DNA from 3 places in the Pseudomonas sp. S34 genome. Region 3 is predicted to be linked to each of the others. Evidence: predicted binding sites of a transcription regulator. Region 3 holds the regulator's gene; each other region holds the start of a gene.
What was found. Region 3 encodes sigma-54, which starts transcription at its own class of promoters, with help from an activator protein. Its sites were predicted from a motif close to ANTGGCATNNANNTTGCTNT; they were not measured.

Region 1 (2,198 bases), 1.1 Mb from region 3:
GCATACACCAGGGTGAACCAGATAGCCATGAAAATCAGCATCGCGGAGAACTTCATCCGCTCGGCGAACGCACCGACGATCAGCGCCGGGGTGATGATCGCGAAGGTCATCTGGAAGGTGATGAACACCGCCTCGGGGAACAGCGCTGCCGGGCCGGTGAGGCTCGCTGGCGTGACACCCGCAAGGAACGCCTTGCCCATGCCGCCGAAGAACGAGTTGAAGTTGACAACGCCCTGCTCCATGCCCGTGGTGTCGAACGCGATGCTGTAGCCATAAATGACCCACAGGACGCTGATCAGACCGGTAATGGCGAAGCACTGCATCATCACGGAAAGAATGTTTTTCGACCGAACCATGCCGCCGTAGAACAGCGCGAGGCCGGGAATGGTCATGAACAGCACGAGAGCTGTCGAGGTCAACATCCAGGCGGTGTCGCCGGAGTTGAGGACTGGGGCCGCCACTTCGTCTGCCGCCAGAGCAAGGCTGGGCATTACGATGGACAACAGGGCTCCTAGCCCTGCGAATTTACGCAGAGTCATATTGTTTTCTCCTGGGGCGTTGGGTTTGTGGCGGCTTAGATCGCGTCGGTATCGGTTTCGCCGGTACGGATGCGAATCGCCTGTTCCAGATTGACCACGAAGATCTTGCCGTCACCGATCTTGCCGGTGTTGGCAGCCTTGGTGATGGCCTCGATTACCCGGTCCAGATCCTTATCGTCGATGGCGACGTCGATCTTCACCTTGGGTAGGAAATCGACCACGTATTCCGCACCGCGATACAGCTCGGTGTGACCCTTCTGCCGACCAAAGCCTTTGACTTCAGTGACGGTAATGCCCTGCACGCCGATCTCGGACAGCGACTCGCGTACGTCGTCCAGCTTGAACGGCTTGATGATGGCAGTGACTAGCTTCATGAAAACTCTCTCCCGAATTTGGTGGACTTGCCCCAGGAAAACAAACCCGTCACAAGTCTAAGCGCAGTGCCTGGCTTTGTAACGCATCGTCGGCCTTACCTGCCCGTCCGACGCCAGCTAACCGCTCCTCACGAAACACTCCCCCGCGTTCCGTTTGGCGCACTGCATTCGTCACAGCGACTGCATCAGTGCATGGGTCACCAGCATCTAAGCAGAAAGCTTGCCATCTCCACAAAACCGACTGTTTTCAAGCCATTACAGGTGGATGGTGGATACTTCGCGACAAGACCCCGCACGTTACGCACAACAACGGTGCAACGCCGCCTGTCCCAATGCGCGAAAAGCGTGCATCCCTTGCCCGCGCAAATGACTATAGACACTGCGTGATACACTGCCCGTCATTGTTTCCAGGACATTGCCCATGCTCGCGCCAAAAGACTTCCTCGACGCCCTCACCGGCACCGCCTCCCGCCTTTTCAGCGGTGACACGCCACTGCCGAAAGCTGAAATCGAAAGCCAGTTCAAAATGTTGCTGCAGAGCGGCTTCAGCAAACTGGACTTGGTGAGTCGCGAAGAATTCGACAGTCAGATGGTCGTGCTGGCGCGCACACGGGCCCGCCTCGAAAGCCTCGAAGCGAAAGTCGCCGAGCTGGAAGCGAAACTGAACCCACCAGCCGAATAACACCGCAAATGCTCACTGTGGAACCCAATCCACTGTGGGAGCGAGCCTGCTCGCGAAATGGTCGCCACGACCTTCAGACTCACCTGTAGGAATTGCCGCAACCTGCGCTCTTCAAGCCCGCAAGAATCCCGGCAACTTCCTACAAAGATCTCACTCCCCTTCCGATTGCGCAGCAAAGCTCCGGTTCCTAAGCTCACTCCCAACTGATTAGCCAGCAATGGGTTTAGCGACTCGAACAGCACCCGACGCACCGTGACCACGTTCGAACCAGAGATTTATTCCTTTCTCGAATTACGGCCGTGCATGGAAGACCTTCGGGCCTGCCAGTATTTCCGCAGGCTTCGGTTCGCCAATTCGCTCGAAAAAGTTTAAGCCCATGTTACATGGCTTAGATAATAGTTTGTGATGAGCACAACTTTTTAAATGGAATACTGTTAGCAACACCACAAGGAGCAACACCCATGAAAACATCCAAGTCTTTAATTGCCGCTTTCGCATTGACTGCATTTCACATAAGTTCAGCGGTCGCTGGGCCGTCTGTTACAGTCACATTCAAGAACCATGGAACACAGCCTGCTACGTACACCCCCATAACAAACAACG
Region 2 (2,198 bases), 2.4 Mb from region 3:
CGTTTGAAGTCTTGAAGAACAAGGTACTGCCCGAAGCGATCAAGGCCAGTCCCGGTCAGCGCCTGCGCATCTGGTCGGCAGCATGCTCGTCGGGCCAGGAACCGTATTCGCTGTCGATGTCCATCGACGAGTTCGAGCGGGTCAACATGGGCCAGTTGAGGATGGGCGTACAGATTGTTGCCACCGACCTGTCCGGTACCATGCTGAACAACTGCAAGACCGGCGAGTACGACAGCCTGGCCATCGGCCGCGGCCTGTCGCCTGAGCGCCTGCAGCGTTATTTCGACCCGAAAGGGCCGGGGCGCTGGGCGATCAAGGCGCCGATCAAGAGCCGGGTGGAATTCCGTTCCTTCAACCTGCTGGACAGCTACGCGAGCCTCGGCAAGTTCGACATCGTGTTTTGCCGCAATGTGTTGATCTACTTCTCCGCCGAGGTGAAGAAGGACATCCTGTTGCGCATCCACAGCACGTTGAAGCCGGGCGGTTACCTGTTCCTCGGTGCTTCCGAAGCACTGAACGGTTTGCCGGATCATTACCAGATGGTCCAGTGCAGCCCGGGGATCATTTACCAGGCGAAGTGATTTTTTGGCAGTATCAAAAAAACGGGAGTCCAAGTGGCTCCCGTTTTTTATGCCTGATGTTTTTTGCTGACACTCCGCGATCCAGTGTGGGAGCGGGCTTGCTCGCGAATACGGTGTGCCAGTCAATGTTTATGTCGACTGATACTCCGCATTCGCGAGCAAGCCCGCTCCCACAGGAGCAGATGGTGTCCTTGCGCATGTTGGAAGCGGCAGAAAAGCGGCATCCGGCGGAAAACCGTTGCCGCTTTTCTGGCATTGCCGTGTTGCCATGGCCTGCAAGGCCCCGGTTTCCGGGGTTTTTTGAATTGGCATGGGGCTTGCTAAGTTGATCCTACGAAAAATCAGGTCACCCGAAGGTTTCCCGACATGAGCATCAGCTTCGATAAAGCGCTCGGTATCCACGAACAAGCCCTGGGCTTCCGAGCCCAGCGTGCCGAAGTCCTGGCCAACAACATCGCCAACGCCGATACCCCGAACTACAAGGCTCGGGACCTGGACTTCTCGAAAGTGCTCGCCGAGCAGAACGAGAAAACCAAAAGCGGCACTTTCGCCTTGAACATGACCAACAGCCGTCATATCGAGGCTGAAGGCCTGGGCAATGGCGACGAGTCGTTGCTGTATCGCACGCCGATGCAACCGTCGATTGACCAGAACACCGTGGACGCCCAGCTGGAGCAGTCGAACTACGCGGAAAACGCGATCGGCTTCCAGGCCAGCTTCACCCTGCTCAACAGCAAATTCAAAGGGCTGGTGTCAGCCCTGCGCGGAGAATAAGCCATGTCTCTATCCAGTGTTTTCAACATTGCCGGTAGCGGCATGAGTGCGCAGACCACGCGTTTGAACACCGTCGCTTCGAACATCGCCAACGCCGAAACGGTCTCGTCGAGCATCGACCAGACCTACCGTGCGCGTCACCCGGTATTCGCCACCATGTTCCAGGGCGGGCAGAGCGGCGGCAGCGATTCGCTGTTCCAGAGCCAGGACGCCGCCGGTCAGGGTGTTCAGGTGCTGGGTGTAGTCGAAGACCAGAGCAATCTTGACGCGCGCTACGAGCCGAACCATCCGGCGGCCGATGCCAAGGGTTACGTCTACTACCCGAACGTCAACGTGGTGGAGGAAATGGCCGACATGATTTCCGCAAGCCGTTCTTTCCAGACCAACGCCGAAATGATGAACACCGCCAAAACCATGATGCAGAAGGTCCTGACCCTCGGTCAGTGATAAGGGGCGACTCAGATGAGTGTTACCGATTCCACCAGTGGTTTGAGCCTCAACGATATCCTGGCCAACTCTTCGATCAAGACCACCACGACTGATGGCCTGGCATCGGCAACCGGCAGCGCCACGGGCAACAAGGCTCTGGGCAAGGATGCATTCCTGCAGTTGCTGGTGACCCAGCTGAAAAACCAGAACCCGCTGGAGCCGCAGGACAACGGCGCTTTCGTGGCCCAGTTGGCGCAGTTCAGCAGCCTGGAAGGCATTACCACGCTCAACGACACCGTGAGCGGTCTGGCCAGCAACTACAACTCGTCCCAGGCGTTGCAGGCTTCGTCGTTGGTGGGGCGTTCGGTCATTGCACCCGGTGACAAGGCTGTGGTCGACACGTCGAAGAGCCTC
Region 3 (2,198 bases):
TACTGCCTCCCGGCACGTTCACCAGGGAACGGCCGGGGGTCAGGATACTTTCAAGTCGGATCATGGGTTGGGAGTGTTAACGACCGGTTGCGCCCTGGAGGAGGCTCTGGGTCTTTTCCTTATGCTTTTTGAGTTGTTTATCCAGCTTGTCGGTGAGTGCGTCGATCGCGGCATACATATCGGTATGTTCCGCGTTGGCGACCACTTCATTCCCGGGAATATGCAGCGTGGCTTCGATTTTCTGCTTCAGTTTTTCGACGGTCATCGTGACCTGCACATTAGTGATCTTGTCGAAATGTCGCTCCAATCGTTCGAGTTTTTCGCCGATGTAGGTGCGAAGAGGTTCGGTCACTTCCAGTTGGTGTCCACTGATGTTGACTTGCATACAGCTTCTCCTTCGTTGCCAGTGCATAAAGCGGTAGATCAGATGATCTACCACTGGAACGCTGTGGCGTGGCCCTACATCAACCGCTTGCGTTCGCTCGAAGGCGCGATCCCGAGGGATTCGCGGTACTTGGCGACGGTGCGGCGAGCCACCTGAATGCCTTGTGCCTCCAGTAAACCAGCGATCTTGCTGTCACTCAACGGCTTTTTCTGATTTTCCGCTGCAACCAGTTTTTTGATGATCGCCCGGATCGCCGTGGATGAGCATTCGCCGCCTTCGGAGGTGCTTACGTGACTGGAAAAAAAGTACTTCAGTTCATAAATGCCCCGGGGGGTGTGCATGAACTTCTGGGTGGTCACCCGTGAAATCGTCGATTCATGCATGCCGACCGCTTCGGCGATGTCATGCAGGACCAGCGGCTTCATGGCTTCGTCGCCGTACTCCAGAAAGCCGCGCTGATGCTCGACGATCTGGGTGGCAACCTTCATCAGGGTTTCATTGCGGCTTTGCAGGCTCTTGATGAACCAGCGGGCCTCCTGCAACTGATTGCGCATGAAGGTATTGTCGGCGCTGGTGTCGGCGCGGCGCACGAAACCGGCGTACTGGGCATTGACCCGCAGCCGTGGCACCGACTCCTGATTGAGCTCCACCAGCCAGCGCTCGTTGTCCTTGCGTACGATGACGTCAGGGACGACGTACTCGGCTTCGGTGGACTCGATCTGCGAGCCCGGGCGCGGGTTGAGGCTCTGGACCAGCTCGATGACCTGGCGCAGCTCATCTTCCTTGAGCTTCATGCGACGCATCAACTGGCTGTAGTCGCGGCTGCCAAGCAGGTCGATGTAATCGGTGACCAGGCGCTTGGCCTCGGCCAGCCAAGGGGTCTTGGCAGGCAGCTGGCGCAATTGCAGCAGCAGGCATTCGCCCAGGTTGCGGGCGCCGATGCCGGCGGGCTCGAATTGCTGGATGCGGTGCAGGACGGCTTCGATTTCGTCCAGTTCGATGTCCAGTTCCGGGTCGAACGCTTCGAGGATTTCCTCGAGGGTTTCGTCCAGGTAGCCCTGATTGTTGATGCAGTCGATCAGGGTCACGGCGATCAGGCGATCGGTGTCGGACATCGGGGCCAGGTTCAGTTGCCACAGCAAGTGGCTCTGCAGGCTTTCGCCGGCCGAGGTGCGGGTGGTGAAGTCCCACTCGTCATCATCATTGCTGGGCAGGCTGCTGGCGCTGGTCTGGTAAACGTCTTCCCACGCGGTGTCGACGGGGAGTTCGTTGGGGATACGCTCGTTCCAGTCACCCTCATCGAGGTTATCAACCGTCGGGGCGCTTTCCTGGTAGGAGGGCTCCTGGATGTCGGTGTTGGGCTTTTGTTCGGCGTTATCGGCCAGGGGGTCGGAATTGTCGAAGTCGTCGCCTTCTTCCTGGCGTTCGAGCATCGGATTGGACTCCAGGGCCTCCTGGATTTCCTGTTGCAGGTCCAGGGTCGACAATTGGAGCAGGCGGATGGCCTGTTGCAGCTGCGGTGTCATCGTCAGCTGCTGGCCCATTCTCAAGACTAGCGATGGTTTCATGGCAGGGGCTTAACACCTTATTCGCCGGCGCACATGCGCCATCCACTACAGGGCGCCGGGGCGCCAAACTTAAGCAAATTATATGCCTGAAACTAAAGGGTTTGCCTAGAGCGCTGTAACAATAAAAAACTATAAAGCGGTGTTGCTGCGCTGCCCTTGTCGAGGGCTGACCACGCTTGTCGGCACGGAGGCGCTGGTGAGTGGCTGCTCAGGTGCCCGGGCAACTGCCTGGGCACGGCTCAGCG

Region 1: glnK (P-II family nitrogen regulator) is a predicted target of sigma-54. The motif match lies at 1,122-1,141, and genes of this name have one in related genera.
Region 2: flgB (flagellar basal body rod protein FlgB) is a predicted target of sigma-54. The motif match lies at 886-905, and genes of this name have one in related genera.

Annotation. Positions count from the first base shown of each region.
Region 1 covers NZ_CP019398.1:6,079,499-6,081,696, forward strand. The annotation lists gene PspS34_RS27375 (ammonium transporter) at 1-539, opposite strand, end outside; gene glnK (P-II family nitrogen regulator) at 575-913, opposite strand; gene PspS34_RS27385 (accessory factor UbiK family protein) at 1,335-1,595, shown strand; gene PspS34_RS27390 (hypothetical protein) at 2,057-2,198, shown strand, end outside.
Region 2 covers NZ_CP019398.1:4,813,543-4,815,740, reverse strand. The annotation lists gene cheR (protein-glutamate O-methyltransferase CheR) at 1-581, shown strand, start outside; gene flgB (flagellar basal body rod protein FlgB) at 948-1,355, shown strand; gene flgC (flagellar basal body rod protein FlgC) at 1,359-1,802, shown strand; gene flgD (flagellar hook assembly protein FlgD) at 1,818-2,198, shown strand, end outside.
Region 3 covers NZ_CP019398.1:943,738-945,935, forward strand. The annotation lists gene ptsN (PTS IIA-like nitrogen regulatory protein PtsN) at 1-64, opposite strand, end outside; gene raiA (ribosome-associated translation inhibitor RaiA) at 77-385, opposite strand; gene PspS34_RS04010 (RNA polymerase factor sigma-54) at 460-1,953, opposite strand.